4 regions of the Modicisalibacter sp. 'Wilcox' genome follow, and region 2 is predicted to be linked to each of the others. Evidence: predicted binding sites of a transcription regulator. Region 2 holds the regulator's gene; each other region holds the start of a gene.
The links. Region 2 encodes FNR, which switches genes on or off when oxygen is low (the NO sensors DNR and NnrR bind a similar motif). Its sites were predicted from a motif close to TTGATNTANATCAA; they were not measured.
Positions count from the first base shown of each region.

Region 1 (4,686 bases), on a different contig from region 2:
GGCACAGCGTCTCGAGGCGCCGGAAGACCTCCTGCTTGACCTCGAGGTTCTCGACGATCGCCTCGATGACCAGTTGGCAGTCGGCCAGGCCCTCGAGCTCCTCGGCGGGCACCAGGTTCGCCACCATGGCATCGGCGTCCTGCCGGGTCAGCTTGCCCTTGGCGACCCGGCGCTCGAGCCGCTGGCGAATCCCCTCGATGCCGGCGGCAGCGGCCCCGTCGCGATTGTCATGCAGGCAGACGCGATGGCCGGCCTGGACGGCGACCTGGGCGATGCCGGCGCCCATGGCACCGGCGCCGATCACCCCGATGATGGCGGTAGCAGGCAAGGCGGACATCTCACTCTCCCATGAAGTGCGGGGTGCGTTTTTCCATGAAGGCGCTCACGCCCTCGCGATAGTCGATGGTACGACCGGCCAGGCGCTGCAGGTCGCGCTCCAGGTCGAGCTGCGCGTCGAAGCCGTTGTCGGTGCTGGCGTGCAGGGCACGCTTGATCAGTGCCAAGCCGCGGGTCGGCTGGGTGGCGAGGTGACGGGCCAGCATCAGCGCCTCGTCCTGCAGGGCCGCGTCATCGACACAGCGCCAGATCAGCCCCCACTGCTCGGCCTGCTCGGCGCCGAGCGGTTCGCCCAGCATCGCCAGGCCCTTGGCGCGGGCCATGCCCACCAGCTGCGGCAGGCTCCAGGTACCGCCGGAATCGGGAATCAGGCCGATCCTGCAGAAGGCCTGGATGAACTTGGCCGAGCGCGCCGCCAGCACGAAGTCGCAGACCAGCGGCAGGTTGGCGCCGGCGCCGGCGGCCACGCCGTTGACCGCGCAGACTGTGGGGATGGTGAGGTTGCGCAGGCTGCGCAGCAGCGGGTTGTAGTGCCGCTCCAGCGACTCCCCCAGGTCCGGCGCCTCGGCCCCCGGCGCGACGCTGCGATCCGACAGGTCCTGGCCGGCACAGAAGCCTCGGCCGCTGCCGGTGAGCAGCAGGGCCCGCACGCCGGGATCCTGGCGCACGGTCTTGAGGGCCTGGCGCATCTGTTCGTGCATGGCGAGGGTGAAGCTGTTGAGGCTGTCGGGACGGTTCAGGGTGATCCGGGCGACGCCGTCCTCGATGCTCAGGAGCACGGTCTGGTCAGTCATGGCGATCAGCATCCTCTGAAGTGGGCGGGGCGTTTTTCCTGGAAGGCGCTCAGGCCTTCTTCGCGGTCGGCGGTGCCGGCCAGCACCGTGAAGGCATGGCGTTCGTAGCGCAGGCCGGTGGCCAGGTCGGTGTCCTGGGCCTTGCGCAGGGTCTCGCGGGCCAGGCGCACCGCCAGCGGCGCCTTGGCGGCGATCGTCTCGGCGATGGCGGTGGCCCGCTCGAGGGTCAGTTCGGGCTGGGTGATCTCGATGACCAGGCCGGCGGCCTGGGCGCGACGGGCATCGATCGGCTCGCCGGTCAGCACCATCTGCGTGGCCAAGCTCTGACCGACGGCCCGTACCAGGCGCTGGGTGCCACCGGCGCCGGGCATGATGCCCAGGTTGATCTCCGGCTGGCCGAAGCGGGCGTCCTCGCCGGCGACGATGATGTCGGCCTGCAGGGCCAGCTCGCAGCCGCCGCCCAGCGCGAAACCGTTGACGGCGGCGATGATCGGTTTGGTGAACCGCGCGAGGGTGGCCCAGTGGCGCTGACGAGGGTCATCAAGCATGCCCACCAGATCCCGCTCGGCCATCTCCTTGATGTCGGCGCCGGCGGCGAAGGCGCGGCGGTTGCCGGTGATCACCACGGCGCGGACCTCGGCCTCGTCCTCGGCCGCCACCAGGACGCCGGCCAGTTCCTCCAGCAGCCGGGTATTGAGAGCGTTCAGCGCCTCGGGGCGATTCAGGGCAATCTGCAGCACCCCCTTGTCGGGGCCGGTGATGAGCAGGTGATCCAGCATGGTGCCTCGCGTCTGTATCGTCATGAAACGTGATACCTGGATGGCAGGAAATGGATGACAACGAGTATATGTTTTTCTTGATACGGGGCAATAATATCAAGCGTATTATATGTATCCCTTTCGGAGGTTGTTTATAAAAATCTATTTAAAATCAATCATTTGAATAACAATTCAAATGGCATTTCCGATGCCTAGACCATGGTCGTAGGTATAATGCCATTAGCAAAAAATTGGCAAATTTTATATATAAATCAATTAATTACTGCATTTCGCCAAAAAAGATACATTAACAAGCAAAAAAATGTTTTGATGTGTCGTTACCTCGTGGTTAGCCTTTGGGGAATCGATGTATCAAGAGTCGACACAGGAGCCGACCCATGCCCCAGAACGCCCAGTCATTCTTCAATCGTCATCGCGAGACTCTCGAGAAGGCGGTTGCCGCCATCGATTCCCGAGAGTACTGGACGCCCTATCCGGAGAGCCTCAAGCAGTACCCGGAAGACGCCGTGAAGGCCGCACCGCAGCGTTTCGAGGCCCTGCTGCGCCAGCCCTTCGCCCTGCGCAAGGCCACGGCAGTGGCCGGCCAGGTCGGCGCCGAGGTCTCGCCCTACGGCTTCGAGCTGGGCATCACCTATGACCAGCCGGAACCCGCGGCGCTGATCGAGACCATGCAGGCGGCGATGCCGGCCTGGCGCGATGCCGGGGCCGAAGCGCGGGTGGGGGTGTGCCTGGAGATCCTGGCGCGCCTCAACGCCATGAGCCCGGAGATCGCCCAGGCGGTGATGCACACCAGCGGCCAGGCGCCGATGATGGCCTTTCAGGCCGGCGGCCCCCATGCCCAGGATCGTGGTCTCGAGGCTGTGGCCTACGCCTGGCAGGCGATGTCCCGGGTGCCGGCCAGCGCCCAATGGGTCAAGCCTCAGGGCAAGCATGACCCGCTGGTGCTGGACAAGCGTTACCACATCGTGCCGCGGGGCCTCTCCCTGGTGGTGGCCTGTTCCACCTTCCCCACCTGGAACACCTACCCGGGTCTGTTCGCCAGCCTGGCCACCGGCAACCCGGTGATCCTCAAGCCGCACCCGGGAGCCATCCTGCCGGTGGCCATGACCGCTCGGGTGGCCCAGGAGGTGCTGGAGGAGGCCGGCTTCGATCCCTGTCTGGTGAGTCTGGTACCGGATACCCCGGAGGCGCCGGTCGCCAAGACCCTGGCCCTCGATCCGGCGGTCAGGCTGATCGATTTCACCGGCTCCAGCGCCTTCGGCGAGTGGCTGGAGTGCAACGCCACCCAGGCCCAGGTGTTCACCGAGAAGGCCGGCATCAACAGCGTGATCATCGACAGCGTCGACAGCCTCAAGCCGGTGGCCCAGAACCTGGCCTTCACCCTGAGCCTCTACGCCGGGCAGATGTGCACCACCACCCAGGCGATCTACGTGCCCAGGGGCGGGATCGAGACAGCCGACGGCCGTCTGAGCTTCGACGAGGTGGCCGGGGCCCTGGCCAGGGCGGTGGAGAAGTTCCTCGCCGACAACGACCGCGCCTGTGCGGTGCTCGGCGCCATCCAGTCGCTGGCCACAGTGGAGCGTATCGCGCAGTGCCGCGCACTCGGTGAGGTGCTGCTGGACAGCGAGGCCCGCGAGCACCCGCAGTTCCCCCGGGCCCGCGTCCACACACCGCTGCTGCTCAAAGTGGACGCCGACCAGAAGGCGGCCTACAGCGAGGAGCGCTTCGGCCCGATCAGTTTCATCGTCGCCACCGACGACACTCGGCACAGCATCGCGCTGGCCCGGGAAGTGATCGCCGAGGAGGGAGCCATCACCCTGGGGGCCTACACCACCGACGAGGTCGTGGCCGCGCAGTTCGAGGAGCTGGCCATGGACATCGCCACGCCGCTGTCGCTCAACCTGGATGGGGGCGTGTTCGTCAACCAGTCGGCGGCCTACAGCGACTTCCATGCCACCGGCGGCAACCCGGCGGCCACGGCCGCGCTGTGCGACCAGGCCTTCGTCGCCCGCCGCTTCGTGGTGGTGCAGAGCCGTCGTCATGGACAGGCGAGCTAAGGGCTTCTCTCACGACGTGGCACAGGAGATGAGCTTTCCCGGCGACAAGCTTGCGCGAGGGCGCTGTAAACCCATCCGTGGGCGCTACTTTTGCCGTCCCTGGCAAAAGACCCTCGCTTCATCTTGTCCCCGGCGCCTGTCTCGCTGGGTATCTGACAAGTTCGACATGGAGGCGCTGTATGCCCTGCTATCGACTGGAAGGGGTGATACCGGTGGTGGACCCCTCGGCCTATGTGCATCCCACCGCCGTGCTGATCGGGGATGTCATCGTCGGTCCGCGCTGCTACGTGGGGCCCAACGCGGTGATGCGCGGCGACTTCGGCCGGCTGGTGCTCGAGGAGGGTGCCAATCTGCAGGACACCTGCGTGATGCATGGCTTCCCCGGCTGCATCACCCGAGTGGAACGGGACGGCCATATCGGCCACGGCGCGGTGCTGCACGGCTGTGTGATCGGGTGCGATGCCATGGTCGGCATGAACGCGGTGGTGATGGATGGCGCGGTGATCGGCGAGCGCTCCATCGTCGCCGCCGCGGCCTTCGTCAAGGCCGGCTTCGAATGCCCGCCGCAGTCCCTGGTGCTGGGTTCGCCGGCCCAGGTCAAGCGTGAGCTGAGCGATGAGGAAGTGGCCTGGAAGCAGCAGGGCACCCGGGAGTATCAGCGCCTGGTGACACGCTGCCGCGAGCACATGGAAGAGTGTCAGCCGCTGGCCGAGCGTGAGG
Region 1 is NZ_WNXF01000016.1:32,125-36,810, forward strand. It holds gene paaH (3-hydroxyacyl-CoA dehydrogenase PaaH) at 1-337, opposite strand, end outside; gene paaG (2-(1,2-epoxy-1,2-dihydrophenyl)acetyl-CoA isomerase PaaG) at 339-1,130, opposite strand; gene paaF (2,3-dehydroadipyl-CoA hydratase PaaF) at 1,136-1,909, opposite strand; gene paaN (phenylacetic acid degradation protein PaaN) at 2,287-3,966, shown strand; gene paaY (phenylacetic acid degradation protein PaaY) at 4,146-4,686, shown strand, end outside.
Region 1: a site for FNR is predicted at 1,987-2,000, ahead of paaF (2,3-dehydroadipyl-CoA hydratase PaaF). Genes of this name have one in related genera too.

Region 2 (4,686 bases):
CGTCCACGGAGTACGAACCCTGGCGCTCGAGCGGCGCATCCGGGCCACCTCGACCCTGGCCCGGCTCGATGCCCTGGTGGCCGACGGCCGCCTGGAGGCCGAGTTCGCCGCGGATCTCGGCGAGGCGCTGTCGCTGTTCGCCGAGCTGCGTCTCAACCAGCAGCTGGCCCGGCTCGAGGGCCATGCAAGGCCCGAGGACGACGCCAACCTGGTGGTGGTCCAGCGGCTGTCGACGCTGGAGCGTGACCTGCTGCGCGAGGCGCTGCACCTGGTCAAGGAGTTCAAGCAGCGCCTGTCGTACCGCTTTCATCTGGAGTATTCGTGATGCTGCGATCCCTGCGCCGGGCGGCCGACCGCCGTCGTCAGATCAACGGGCGTTACGGCTGGCTGTTCAACCCGTACACCGGCGACGAGCTGGTGGCCATCGACTGCGAGACCACCGGACTCGACCCGCGCACCGCCGAGCTGGTGTCGCTGGCGGCCGTCTGCATCAAGGGCGATCGGGTGCTGACCAGCGGGGCGCTGGACCTGCGCCTGCAGCGCCCGGCGAGCCTCGGTGCCGACTCGATCAAGATCCACGGGCTGCGCGGCGTGGATCTCAACGACGGCCTGCCGGTGGACGAGGCGCTGGAGGCGCTGCTCGACTTCATCGGCAATCGGCCGCTGCTGGGCTGGTGCGTGGACTTCGACATCGCGGTGATCAACCGCCACCTGCGGCCGCGCTTCGGCTTCGACCTGCCCAACGCCACCGTCGACCTGGCCCAGGCGTATCGTCGCCGGATGCGGCGCACCCAGCCGCAGGTCGAGCCGCACATGGCGTTCGAGAGTGTCGCCCGGTCGCTGAAGGTACCGCTGATGCAGCGCCATACCGCGCTCGGGGATGCGGTGACCACCGCGCTGATGTATGTCCGCCTGAAGCAGGGGGCCTGCGAGGCCGTCTAGGGACGGGCGTGGGGGGCCGACAATCAACCAATAAAAAGGAAGGAGAATTCGGGTGCTGGAGTTGCAGAATCTGTGTCTGTTCGCGGGGCTGGGCCTGGTGCTGTTCGTGTGCGCGAGGTACGCCCGTCGCACCCACGAGCTGCGCAGCGTGGTGCTGTTCTGGGAGCGCCGGCTGGTGCTGACCCGCCAGGAAACGCACCTGCAGCGGGCCGGGGTGGTGCTGCTGTCGCTGGGTGTGGCGCTGCGCTATCTGCTGGTGCTGCAGGGCGCGTGACGCCGCGCCACGGGCGTCGCAACTGACCGGAGGGGGTGGTAGCATAGGCGCGCCTTCCATTTCCCCGCGTGTCGCCTTTCCCATGCAAGCACTTACCGGTACCCAGAAACGCGAGTTCAACAAGCTGCAGAAACGCCTGCGTCGCCAGGTCGGCAACGCCATCATCGACTACGGCATGATCGGCGAGGGCGACAAGGTGATGGTCTGCCTGTCGGGCGGCAAGGATTCCTACACCATGCTGGAAATCCTGCGCAACCTGCAGCGCAATGCGCCGGTGAACTTCTCGCTGGTGGCGGTCAACCTGGACCAGAAGCAGCCCGGCTTCCCCGAGCACGTCCTGCCGAACTACCTCGACGGCATCGGGGTCGACTATCACATCCTCGAGCGTGATACCTATTCGGTGGTCAAGGAGAAGACGCCGGAGGGCAAGACCACCTGTGCGTTGTGCTCGCGACTGCGGCGCGGCTCGCTGTACGGCTTCGCCGAGGAGATCGGCGCGACCAAGGTGGCGCTGGGCCACCATCGCGAGGACATCCTCGAGACGCTGTTCCTCAACATGTTCTACGGCGGCAGCCTCAAGGCGATGCCGCCCAAGCTGCTATCCGACGACGGCAAGAACATCGTCATCCGCCCGCTCGCCTACTGCCGCGAGGCCGACATCGCCGAGTTCGCACGGCTGATGGAATTCCCGATCATTCCCTGCAACCTGTGCGGCTCGCAGCCCAACCTGCAGCGTCAGGTGGTCAAGGAGATGCTCGCCGAGTGGGAGAAGACGCACCCCGGGCGACTGGAGACGATGTTCAAGGCGGTGACCAACGTCGCGCCGTCGCAGCTCGCCGATCGTGAGCTGTTCGACTTCGCGGGGCTCGAGGCGAAGCAGCAGCGGTTGAACGCCTCGCGCATCGAGGCGTTCGACCTGCTGGCCCGGGAGGCCTGAACCGCGGCGCGCAATGCGCGCCGGCTCAGTGCTCGTGATCGCCGGCCGCCAGGGCCTCCAGGGCGTCGAGGTCGAGGATGTGCACCTCGCGGCCCTGCACGTCCACCAGCTTGTGCTGCTGGAAACGGCCGATGATGCGGCTGACGGTCTCCACCGCCAGGCCCAGGTAGTTGCCGATATCGGCGCGGGCCATCGACAGGCGGAAGCTGTAGGGCGAGTAGCCACGGCGGCGGAAGCGCGACGACAGGTTGACGATGAAGCTCGCCAGGCGCTCGTCGGCGGTCTTGCGCGACAGCAGGCGCAGCATGCGGCGGTCGTCGCGCAGCTCCTTGCTCATGCTGCGGTAGAGCTGGTTGCGCAGCTCCGGCAGTGTCTCGGAGAGCTGGTCGAGGCGATCGAAGGGGATCTCGCAGACCGTGGTGGTCTCCAGGGCGATGATACTGCCGGGATAGTGCTTCTCGTCGATGCCGTCGAGCCCCACGAGCTCGCTGGGCAGGTAGAAGTTGGTCAGCTGGTCCTCGCCGTCGCCCTCGCTGGTAATCTGCTTGAGACTCCCCGAGCGCACCGCGAAGACGCTGGTGAAGGCATCCCCCTGGCGCAGCAGCGCCTCGCCTTTCTTGAGCGGCGCACGGCGCTGGATGATCGCCTCGAAGCGGTCCATCTGGTTGAATTCCAGCGCCAGCGGCAGGCACAGGGAACTCAGGCTGCAGGTCTGGCAGCGGGCTTCCTGCAGCCGGGGGCGGCGGGCGTGAAGGGCGTGACTCGCCATGTGGGTCTCCCGAACGATCAAGACTCTTTCCCTATGGTAGTCCCTATGCGGGGCAATAATCGATGAGGGATTCATTAAAGTTTGCTGTTAGAGAATCCGGGAGTGGCGACCCTGGTGACCGCTGGTGCGAGTATCGAAGGCCATCGCCAGGTGGCGCACCAGCAGCCGGCCCAGCGGCGTGACCGCGAGCCGGTTGCCGTGGCGCGTGATCAGGCCGTCGCGCTCGGCCGGCGCCAGGGCGCGCAGCGAGTCGGCCAGACAGGCCGCGGCGTCGAGGCCGAAACGCTCGCCGACGGCGTCCAGATCCAGTGCCAGGTCGCACATCAGGCGCTGAATCACGAAGGCGCGCAGGCGGTCGTCGGCGGTACGGCGCAGACCCCGGGCGGTGGGCAGGCGGCCGGCGTCCAGGGCGGCCTCGTAGTCGTCCAGGCGCACCGGGTTCTGGGCGTAGCAGTCGTCGAGGTGGCTGATCGCCGAGACGCCCAGCCCCACCAGGTCGCATTCGCCGTGGGTGGTGTAGCCCTGGAAGTTGCGATGCAGCCGCCCCTCGCGCTGGGCGACGGCCAGGCTGTCGTCGGGGCGGGCGAAATGGTCCAGGCCGATGTGCACGTAGCCGGCCGCATCCAGCCGCTCCCGGGTGTCCATGAGCATGGCCAGCTTCTCCTCGGGAGCCGGCAGGGCACCGGCGTCGATGCGCCGCTGGGGCTTGAAGCGCTCCGGCAGGTGGGCGTAGTTGAAGATCGACAGCCGCGCCGGGGCCATGGCGATGACCTGCTCCAGGGTGTCGGCGAAGGTGGTGCGGGTCTGGTGCGGCAGGCCGAGGATCAGGTCGAGATTGAGCGAGTGGAACCCCAGCCGGTGCGCCTCCTCGACCAGGTTCTCGGTCAGCTGGCGCGGCTGCACGCGGTTGATGGCACGCTGCACCTCGGGATCCAGGTCCTGCACGCCGAGGCTGATGCGGTTGAAGCCCAGCGCCTGCAGGTGGCGCAGGGTGAGCACATCGGCCTCGCGCGGATCGATCTCGATGGCATAGTCGCGATCGGCCGCGCTGGACAGCCCGAAGCGGGCGTGCAGGCGGTCGATCAGGTCGCTCATCTGGCCCAGGGTCAGGAAGGTCGGCGTGCCGCCGCCCCAGTGCAGCTGGCGCACCTCGCGGCCGGTGTCGAGGTGGCGCGAGGTCAGCACCATCTCGCGATCCAGGCGGCTCAGGTAGCCTTCGCTCAGCGAGGTGTCCTTGGTGGCGATCTTGTTGCAGGCGCAGTAGAAGCAGATCCGGCGGCAGAACGGGATATGCACGTAGAGCGACAGCGGCCGCCCCGAGGCATTGCTGCGGGTCAGCGCCTCGATGTAATCCTCGGCGCCGAACGCCGGCGAGAAGTCCAGCGCGGTCGGGTAGGAGGTATAGCGCGGCCCCGCGTGCGCATAGCGGCGAATCAGCTCGGCTTCGCGGGCGGCGGCAACGGGGGGATCGACGGCGATGGCGGACATGACGGACTCTCGAACCGGAAACGACAGTGTCATGCTACGCCGCCGTACCCGGCGGGCGCCTGACCTGCGTCAAGCGGCGGGCGCATGGTGGCCCGTCATGGCGGCGACCAGCCCCCATAACTGCCACAGCGCAAAGCCCAGCAGCAGCAGGGCGGCCAGGGTCCGGCCCAGCGGGTGGCGGACCAGCCGGGTCAGCCGGTGGGCGGCGGCGCCGGTGACCAGCAGCGCCGGCAGGGTGCCCAGCCCGAAGGCGCCCATCAGCAGCGCGCCGTGCCA
Region 2 is NZ_WNXF01000003.1:189,555-194,240, forward strand. It holds gene G7A98_RS04255 (DUF294 nucleotidyltransferase-like domain-containing protein) at 1-325, shown strand, start outside; gene G7A98_RS04260 (3'-5' exonuclease) at 325-942, shown strand; gene G7A98_RS04265 (hypothetical protein) at 995-1,216, shown strand; gene ttcA (tRNA 2-thiocytidine(32) synthetase TtcA) at 1,299-2,153, shown strand; gene fnr (fumarate/nitrate reduction transcriptional regulator Fnr) at 2,179-2,922, opposite strand; gene hemN (oxygen-independent coproporphyrinogen III oxidase) at 3,010-4,410, opposite strand; gene G7A98_RS04285 (sulfite exporter TauE/SafE family protein) at 4,480-4,686, opposite strand, start outside.

Region 3 (4,686 bases), on a different contig from region 2:
GCCGACGGGCGTGACGCAGGCCAGGGCGTTCTTGCCGTTGATGTTCATGCCGTCGGAGCCGCAGACACCCTCGCGGCAGGAGCGCCGGTAACTGATGTCCGGGTGCGCGACCTTCAGGTGCTCGAGCACGTCGAGCACCATCCGGCGTCGAAAGTGGTCGTCGAGCTCGAAGGTGTCCAGGTAGGGGGCGTCGTCGGTTTCCGGCTGGTAGCGGTAGAGCTTGACGGTCAGCATGGCCTCTCTCGCGATGGGAATGCGGACCCGAAGTATAGTTCAACCCGACCGTGCCACCGGTGATCTCTCGTCGGGTTGTTCATTCGCCACATTCACCACCTGGCCGTGGGAGCGACGTCGGTCGCGATGAACCGGCCACCGGGACACGGCTAGCTGAGGTCGTGATTGACCGCCCAGACCGCGGCCTCGACCCGCGAGCGCAGCCCGAGCTTCTTGAGCACGTGCTTGACGTGCACCTTGACCGTGCCTTCGCTGATGGCCAGCCGGCGGGCGATCAGCTTGTTGCTCAGCCCGCGGGCCAGGGCACGCAGGGTCTCGCGCTCGCGGGCGGTGAGGGTGGCCAGGGCGTCCTCGCCCGGGGTGGCGCGTGGCCCGCTCAGGGCTCGGGCCAGCAGGCCGGCGAGTCGCGGGCTGATCGCCATCTGCCCCTCGGCGGCTTCCTTGATCGCCGCCAGCAGGTCCTCGGGTTCCATGTCCTTGAGCAGGTAGCCGTCGGCGCCGGCACGCAGCGCGGCGATGACGTCCTCCTCGGCGTCGGAGACGGTGAGCATGACGATGCGCGACTCGACGCCGGCCTCGCGCAGGGCCCGCAGGGCGTCCAGGCCGTCCATCCGGGCCATGTTCAGGTCCATCAGGATCAGCGCCGGGGCCTCGCGGCTGGCGATGTCCAGGGCCGCCTGGCCGTCGGTGGCCTCGCCGGCGACGCTCAGGGCGGCGTCCATCTCGAGCAGCTGGCGAACGCCGCGGCGGAACAGCGGGTGGTCGTCGACGATCAGGACCGGGGTCGTCATTCGGCGTCTCCGGGCAGGGTGGTGGCAGGGGTGTCGCGGCGCATCTGAGGCGTGAAGTGCAGCCGTACCGTGGTGCCGCCCGGCGCCGGCTCGAACACCTCGAGCCGGCCGTTCAGGCCGGCGGCGCGCTCGCGCATGATGGTGGTGCCGTAGTGGCCGGGCTGGTCCGTGCGCTCGCCGAGCCCGATGCCGTCGTCATCGACGCTGACCGTCACCTGGCCGTGCGTGTCGGTGGCCAGATGAACCTCGCAGCGGCTCGCCCGGGCGTGATGGAGCACGTTGGACAGCGCCTCGCGGACGATCTGCAGGACGTGCATCTGCTCGTTGGGCGACAGCGGACAGTGGTCGAGCCGGTAGTCGAGGCGGATGGAAAGCTCGCCGCGCCGCGTGAACTCGCGCACCGTTTCCTCGAGCGCGGCCTCCAGCCCCGGCCCGCTCATCTTCAGACGGAAGGTGCTGAGCAGCTCGCGCAGCTGCCGATAGGCGGCGTTGAGCCCCTCGCGCAGCTCGTCGAGCACCGCCTCGGTGTCGGCCGCCGGGGCCTGGGCGCGAACCAGCGCCTGCAGGCGGGCGACCTGGATCTTCAGGTAGGAGAGCGACTGGGCCAGCGAGTCGTGCAGTTCCCGGGCGATCACCGCGCGCTCGTCCATCAGCGCCAGGCGGCGCTGCTCGGCGTAGCCCTGGGCCAGCGAGATCGAGGTGGCGATCAGCCCGGCGATGGTGTCCGCCAGATCGCGCTGCCAGGGTTCGGGCGGCGAGTGGGGCGGGTGCTGGATCAGCAGCACGCCGTAGTGGCGGTCGGCCTCGCTGACCGCCACCCGGTAGACCCAGGGCGAGGGGGTGTCGTCGTGGTCGTCGAGGCAGGGCACGCAGTCCGGCGCCCGGCAGAAGTCGGGGCAGTCCTCGGCCCGGGTGGACAGGCGCAGGTAGGCCTGCTCGGCGTCGGCCTGGGCCAGGCACAGGGTGATCGGCCCCAGCCCGGTGACGGCGGCGAGCTGGGCGAGCACGTGCCGGTAGCGGGCATCGCCGGGCGGGGCACCGTTGAGCCGGCGTGCCGCCTGATAGAGCAGGCCGAGGCTCTCGTTGCTGCGCTGGAGCTCGGCGGTCTTGGCGGCCACCCGCTCCTCCAGCCGGCCGTACATCTGCGACAGGTTCTCGTTCATCTGGTTGATGGTGCGCGACAGCAGACCCAGCTCGTCGCCCGCCGTGTAGCGGGTGCGGCCGCTGAAGTCGCCGTGCCGGGCCCGCTCGACCACCTGCAGCAGATCGCGCAGCGGCGGCATCACCCCGGCGGCCAGCTTGTACATGGCCAGGAACACCAGGCCCAGCGTCAGGAACAGGATGACGCCCTGGAACAGCCGCAGCAGCTGGATGCGCGATTCCGCCTCGCGCTGCAGCTGGCCGACCAGCCGGTCGACCTGGTCGACGAAGTCGCCCACGCGGGCGGCGACGTCGGCCGGTGCGGTGGCCGCGGGTGTCTGCATCAGCGGGCGCAGTTGCTCGCGCCACTGTTCGGCGACCGCCTGGTACTGGCGGGTCAGCGGGTGCTGCGGGTCGTCCGGCAGGCGCTCGGTGATCACCGGCGAGGCCAGGCTGCGGTCGAGTTCGGCGAGCCGGTCAGGCAGGCGTTCGGCGCTGTCGGGCCGGGCCCGCGTGGCGAGCAGCCGGTAGGCCTGCATGCGCAGGGCGCCGGCCTGGTTGATCGCCGCCGCGTCGCCGCTGGCGGTCTCGGCGATGACGATCGAGCCGAGCATGCTGGTCAGTGCCAGCAGCACGATGCCGGCCATGGCCAGCCCGGCGCGAAAGGTCAGGGAACGGGGCATGAGAGACGATCTCGACACACGACGGGGGAGTACCTCCAATGAGTCAACCGGCCGGGGGCGCCACGCCGCCGGGGCGACCCTTCCTGAAAAATTGTTGTTGTTCAAGGTGTTGCCAGGGGTGGCCGAATACCCCGAAAGAGGTATCCAGCCTAGTCTCGCCGAGGCGTCGGGACAAGCACATTGACTCAGGTCAACGGCCGGCCCGCCCCCCTGTAGCAAGGTCCGCTCAGAGCGCCTTTCGCAGCGCCCGACCCGGGCGAAAAGGCGCTCGGGAAGTCTTTGACCGAGCCAGAGGGGACGACCATGGCCAACACTACCAGCCCGCCGAAGCGCGCCCAGAATCGCGCCCTGGGCCTTTCCACGCTGGCGTTCACCCTGTGTTTCGCAGTGTGGACGCTGTTTTCCATTCTCGGCCTGCAGATCAAGCAGGAGTTCGACCTGTCGGACACCCAGCTCGGCCTGCTGATGGCGACGCCGGTACTCACCGGCTCGATCAGCCGACTGTTCCTGGGCATCCTCACCGACCGCTTCGGCGGGCGCTGGGTGTTCAGCCTGTTGATGCTGGCCACCGCCGGCTGCGTCTACCTGCTGACCTTCGCCACCAGCTACCCCATGCTGCTGCTGGGCGCCCTGGGCATCGGCCTGGCCGGCGGCTCCTTCATCGTCGGCGTGGCCTACACCTCGGCGTGGTTCGAGCCCGGGCGTCAGGGCACCGCGCTGGGCATCTTCGGCGCCGGCAACGTCGGCGCGGCGGTGACCAACTTCGGGGCGCCCTTCCTGCTGCTGGCGCTGGGCTGGCAGGGCGCGGCGCTGGTCTACGCCACGGTGATGGCGATCATGGGCGTGGCCTTCCTGCTGCTGGCCCGCACCGACCCGCAGAGCGCCCAGCGTCGTGCCGACGCCGTGCCGCTCAAGCAGCAGCTGGCGCCGCTGGTCGAGCTGCGGGTGTGGCGCTTCTCGCTGTACTACTTCTTCGTCTTCGGCGGCTTCGTCGCCCTGGCGCTGTGGCTGCCGCACTACCTGGTCGAGGTCTACGGCCTGAGCATCACCGCCGCGGGCATCGTCGCCGCGCTGTACACCATCCCGGCGTCGCTGTTCCGCATCCTCGGCGGCTGGCTCTCCGATCGCTACGGCGCACGGCGCGTGATGTACGCCACGCTGATCGCCTCGGCGGTGTGCAGCTTCCTGCTCAGCTACCCGCCGACCCGCTACAGCGTGCAGGGCGTGCACGGCACCCTGGAGTTCTCCTTCACCATGAACCTGATCGGCTTCGTCGCGCTGATCATGGTGCTGGGCTTCTTCATGTCGCTGGGCAAGGCGGCGGTGTTCAAGCACATCCCCAGCTACTACCCGCAGCATGTCGGCGCGGTGGGCGGCGTGGTGGGCATGATCGGCGGGCTGGGCGGTTTCTTCCTGCCGCTGACCTTCGGCATGCTCAACGACGTGGTGGGTATCTGGCAGAGCTGCTTCATGCTGCTGTTCGTGGTCTCCGGCGCGGCGCTGGCGTGGATGCACTACGCGATCCTGCGGGCCAGCCGTCACGAATGGCGTACCGGCCGCGAGGTCCGCGACCTGCCGGAACTGGCCACCCCCAGCCATTTCGTGCTTCAGGACTGGCGTCCCGAGGACCCGGACTTCTGGGCCGAGAAGGGCAAGCGCATCGCCACCCGCAACCTGTGGATCTCGATCCCCAACCTGCTGCTGGCCTTCTCGGTGTGGATGGTGTGGTCGGTGGTGGTCGCCAAGCTGCCCCAGGTGGGCTTCGACTACAGCTCCAACCAGCTGTTCTGGCTGGCCGCGCTGCCCGGGCTGTCCGGCGCCACGCTGCGCATCTTCTA
Region 3 is NZ_WNXF01000010.1:13,501-18,186, forward strand. It holds gene G7A98_RS10400 (succinate dehydrogenase iron-sulfur subunit) at 1-231, opposite strand, end outside; gene narL (two-component system response regulator NarL) at 384-1,025, opposite strand; gene G7A98_RS10410 (type IV pili methyl-accepting chemotaxis transducer N-terminal domain-containing protein) at 1,022-2,848, opposite strand; gene G7A98_RS10415 (MFS transporter) at 3,152-4,686, shown strand, end outside.
Region 3: a site for FNR is predicted at 3,029-3,042, ahead of G7A98_RS10410 (type IV pili methyl-accepting chemotaxis transducer N-terminal domain-containing protein). Genes of this name have one in related genera too.

Region 4 (4,686 bases), on a different contig from region 2:
CTCGCTCTGGTCACTCAATTGGTCGGAGTAGGAGCTCACGATATCCAATCCTCTCAAGGCACCCCGAGTCAGGTCGTGCCCGGGGCGCTTCGTGGGACTAACAGATCATTTCTGTGCAGCTTGAATGTCCGTCACCAGCGATTCCAGATCCGGATTCTGCTTGATGAATTCGTCGTAGATCGGCTGCATCCTGGCCTGGAACGCCGACTTGTCATTCACCTTGTTGATCGTCACGCCGGAATCGAGCACCTTCTGCTTGCTCTTCTCGACACGTTTCTGCCACAGCTGGCGCTGCTCCTTGGCGGCATTCTCGGCAGCCTCACGCACCATCTTCTGGTCTTCGGCAGACAGATCCTCCCAGCTTGACTTGGCGATACACAGACACTCGGGCAGGATCAGGTGCTCGGTCAGCGAGTAGTACTTCGCCACCTCATAGTGACCACTGGACTCGTACGACGGGTAGTTGTTCTCGGCACCGTCGATGACCCCGGTCTTGAGCGCCTGGTAGACGTCGCCATAGGGCATGGGCGTGGCATTCCCGCCGAGCTCGTCGATCATCTGAACGTACAGGTCGTTGTTCATGACGCGGACCTTGAGCCCCTTGGCGTCATCGGGCGTCTTCACCGGGTGATCGGTGTTGTAGAGGCTGCGAGCCCCGGAGCCGAACCAGGACAACGCGATCAGGTTCTTCTTGGCCAGGGCATCGGCGAAGCGGTCGCCTATCTCGCCGTCCATGATCCGATACATGTCGTCCGGACTCTTGAAGATGAACGGCAGCGAGAGCACGTTGGTGGCATTCACGATCGGGCCCATCGGCCCCATGTTGAAGTTGGCGAAGTCCAGGGCGCCGTTGCGAGTCTGCTCGATGGCATCGGGCTGATCACCGAGCACCGCATTGTTGTAGACCTTGGGCTCGATGCGGCCATCGGTCTTCTTGGCGACCTCCTTGGCGAAGTCCTCCAGTGCGATGCTGTTGGGGTAGCCCGGCGGATGGATGTTCCAGCCGCGCCATTGTTCCGCCTGAGCCGGCGAGGCCATCAGCACCATCGCGCCACCCAGCGCGGCGAGAGAAAGCGTGCCCTTCATCTTGAGATTGTTGTTGATCGGCATGACATGACTCCTGTGGCAAAGGAAATTGTCGTTATAGCTGCCTGGCGATACGCACCAGGTTCTCGAGTTGCTTGCATTCATCCTCGTTCGGCATCACCAGAGGCGCGCGCACGCTGCCGGCGGATCGGCCGATAATGGTAGCCCCCTCCTTGATGAGACTGACCGCATAGCCCTTCCGGCGGTCACGCAGGTTGATGAATGGAATGAAGAAGTCGTTGGTGATTCGCTTCACCGTGGCGGAATCGCCCTGGCGCAATGCCCGATAGAACGTGACCGCCAGCTCCGGCACGAAGTTGAACACCGCCGAGGAGTAGGTGTTCACCCCGATCGACAGGTAGGCCTCGGCGAATATCTCGGCAGTCGGTACGCCACCGACATAGACCAGCCGATCGCCCACCGTCTTGACGATCTGGTTGAGCAGCTGCATGTCGCCCTTGCCATCCTTCAGCCCGACCAGGTTCGGGCAGGCATCGGCCAGTTGCTGCACCGCCTCGGCCTCGAGCACGCCATTGCCGCGGTTGTAGTAGATGACGTTGATCGAGGTCGAATCGCAGATGTTGCGCGCGTACTCCACCAGGCCATCCTGCGGGCATTCGGTCAGGTACGGTGGCATCAGCAGGATACCGTCCGCCCCGGCCTCTTCCGCCGCCCTTGCATAAGCCTTGCCGGCGCCGACACTGAGACCGGCACTGGCGATGACCGGCAGCTTGCCGCCCACCGTTTCCACGGCGACGGTGACGACTGCGCGGAACTCGTCGAGCGTCAGGTTGAAGAATTCCCCCGTGCCACCGGCGACGAACACCGCCGACACCTCATGACTGACGAACCATTCCAGCCGCTGACGGTAGCTGTCGCGATCGAAACGCCCCTGCTCGTCGAAATCCGTCACGGGAAAGGAAAGCAGGCCATCACCGACTGCCTGAATGACTGCGTCTCTGGAAAAATTCACGAATTGCCCCTCTTGCCCGACTCGTTGAAGGCGGCACGCTGCAACAGGCCGCCTACTTGTCATACATCATACAGCTGCAAATCTAGAAGCCGGCCGGCTGTATGACAACGTCGACCATGGTCGATGCGACGAAGGGGCAACTCGAGTGGAGAAAGTGCCGCCATGCTGCATGGCAGCCAGCAAGCCAAGGGCAAGGCGCTTACAAGGAGCGGAATTGTGAGCACGGCAAGAGAACCCGGGACACGCCCAGGCACAGGACACTGCCTCGAAGCGTCGCCGACGGACGCAAGACCGTCAGTCGAAATCGGCCGGGTGACGAAACGCCCGGAGTTCGGCACAACCGGCCGCCCAGACCTCGGCTTCCAGGGCGGCGATGGCCGCGGTGGGCATCGGCAGCGAGCTGCGCCGGTCGCCCTCCACCAGGCGGCCGGTCAGCGCACCGACCAGCGGCATGTGGCTGACCAGCAGGACCGGCGTCTCGTCGGCGGCCTGCTGCAGCCAGTCGATGACCGGCTCGACCGGGTCATCGGGGGTGATGAACTCGAGCGTCTCCCCCGCCACGCCGAGCCGCTCGGCGACGATGGCGGCGGTCTGCCGGGCACGCCGGTAGGGGCTGGCGACGAGTCGCAGCGACCGACGCTGCGGCTCGCTCAGCGAGCCGGCCAGCCAGTCGGCCATGCGCGCCGCCTCGGCACGCCCCTCGGCGGTCAGCTCGCGGGCGGCGTCCGGGTGGCCCGGCGCGGCCTGACCGTGGCGCATGATCCACAGCATCGACATCACGGCCCCTCCTCCTGTTCGCGCTTGGCCTTCACCACCGACTCCCGCGACAGCGTGAACTCGACATCGCTGCTCTGCTCGTTGCGCATCAGCAGGCGCGCCATGTCGCGCGCCGGCACCTGATTGAACAGCACCTGATAGAGCCCTTCGCACAGCGGCATGTAGATCCCCTCGGCGCGGGCCTTGTCACGCACCAGACTGACGGTGTTGACCCCCTCGGCCACCTGGCCCAGTGCGGCGACCGCCTCGTCCAGCGACCGCCCTTCCCCCAGCGCGAAGCCGACGCGGTAGTTGCGTGACAGCTTCGAGGAGCAGGTGACGATCAGGTCGCCGACCCCGGCCAGCCCCAGAAAGGTCATGGGATTGGCTCCCAGTGCGACGGCGAAGCGGCTCATCTCGGCCAGCGCGCGGGTCATCAGCATGCTGCGCGTGTTCTCGCCCATGCCCAGGGCGGCGGCCATGCCGGCGGCGATGGCGTAGATGTTCTTGAGCGCCCCGCCCAGCTCCACCCCGTAGCGGTCGTTGCTGGCATAGACGCGGAAGTAGTCGCAGCCCAGCGCCGTCTGCACCCGGGCCCGCGTCAGCGCGTCGTCGCTGGCCACCACCGTCGCCGTCAGCTGCCGGTCGGCGATCTCGGACGCCAGGTTGGGGCCGGAGAGCACGCCGACATGGGCAAAGCCGGTCTCCTCCTCGAGGATCTGGCTCATCAGCTTGAAGCCGTCGGCCTGGATGCCCTTGGTGGTGCTGACCAGGATCTGCTCGGGCCGCAGCCAGGGGCGTGCCTGGCGGACGACCTGCAGGAAGGCCTTGGAGGGAATGGCCACGAAGACCAGCTCCGCGCCGTCGAGCACGGCGGCCAGGTCGGTGTCGGCCACCACGTTCGGGTTGATGGCGAAATCCGGCAGATAGCGCGTATTGCGATGCTCGCGGTTGATGGTGGACACCAGCTCGGCATCACGCAGCCACTGCCGGACTCGGGCACCGTTGTCGGCGGCGATGCTGGCCAGCGCCGTGCCGAAACTGCCACCGCCGAGTACCGCCACCTTCGGGCTATCGTCGCTCATCCTCGCTTCCTAGCTGCCACGTTGAGTGACCCCCAGTGTAACGAAAAACGCCCCCTGGCGGGGGCGTCACGTCGGCGGGAGGCTAGTCGATCAACGGTACGAGGCTGTCGATGCTGGACCGGGCGTCGCCATAGAGCATGCGGGTGTTCTCCTTGTAGAACAGCGGGTTCTCGATGCCGGAGTAGCCCGTGCCCTGGCCGCGCTTGCAGACGAAGACCTGCTTGGACTCCCAGACCCGCAGCACCGGCATGCCGGCGATCGGGCTGTTGGGATCCTCCTGGGCGGCCGGATTGACGATGTCGTTGGAGCCGATGACGATCACCACGTCGGTCTCGGCGAAGTCGTCGTTGATCTCGTCCATCTCCATGACGATATCGTAGGGCACCCGGGCCTCGGCGAGCAGCACGTTCATGTGTCCCGGCAGGCGCCCGGCGACCGGGTGGATGCCGAAGCGAACCTCCTTGCCGGCACTGCGCAGCTTGCGGGTCAGCTCGCTGACCGCGTTCTGGGCCTGGGCCACCGCCATGCCGTAGCCCGGCACGATGATCACGCTGTCGGCGTCGTTGAGCGCGCTGGCCACGCCGCCCACGTCGATCGACACCATCTCGCCCTCGATTTCCGCGGCCGGCCCCTGGGTACCGCCGAAGCCACCGAGAATCACGCTGACGAAGTTGCGATTCATCGCCTTGCACATGATGTAGGAGAGGATCGCGCCGGAGGAGCCCACCAGCGCGCCGGTGACGATCAGCAGGTCATTGGAGAGCGTGAAGCCGATCGCCGCCGCCG
Region 4 is NZ_WNXF01000004.1:157,486-162,171, reverse strand. It holds gene G7A98_RS05455 (TRAP transporter small permease) at 1-39, opposite strand, end outside; gene G7A98_RS05450 (TRAP transporter substrate-binding protein) at 106-1,110, opposite strand; gene kdgD (5-dehydro-4-deoxyglucarate dehydratase) at 1,142-2,059, opposite strand; gene sixA (phosphohistidine phosphatase SixA) at 2,354-2,836, opposite strand; gene G7A98_RS05435 (NAD(P)H-dependent glycerol-3-phosphate dehydrogenase) at 2,836-3,900, opposite strand; gene G7A98_RS05430 (NAD(P)(+) transhydrogenase (Re/Si-specific) subunit beta) at 3,983-4,686, opposite strand, start outside.
Region 4: a site for FNR is predicted at 2,116-2,129, ahead of kdgD (5-dehydro-4-deoxyglucarate dehydratase). Genes of this name have one in related genera too.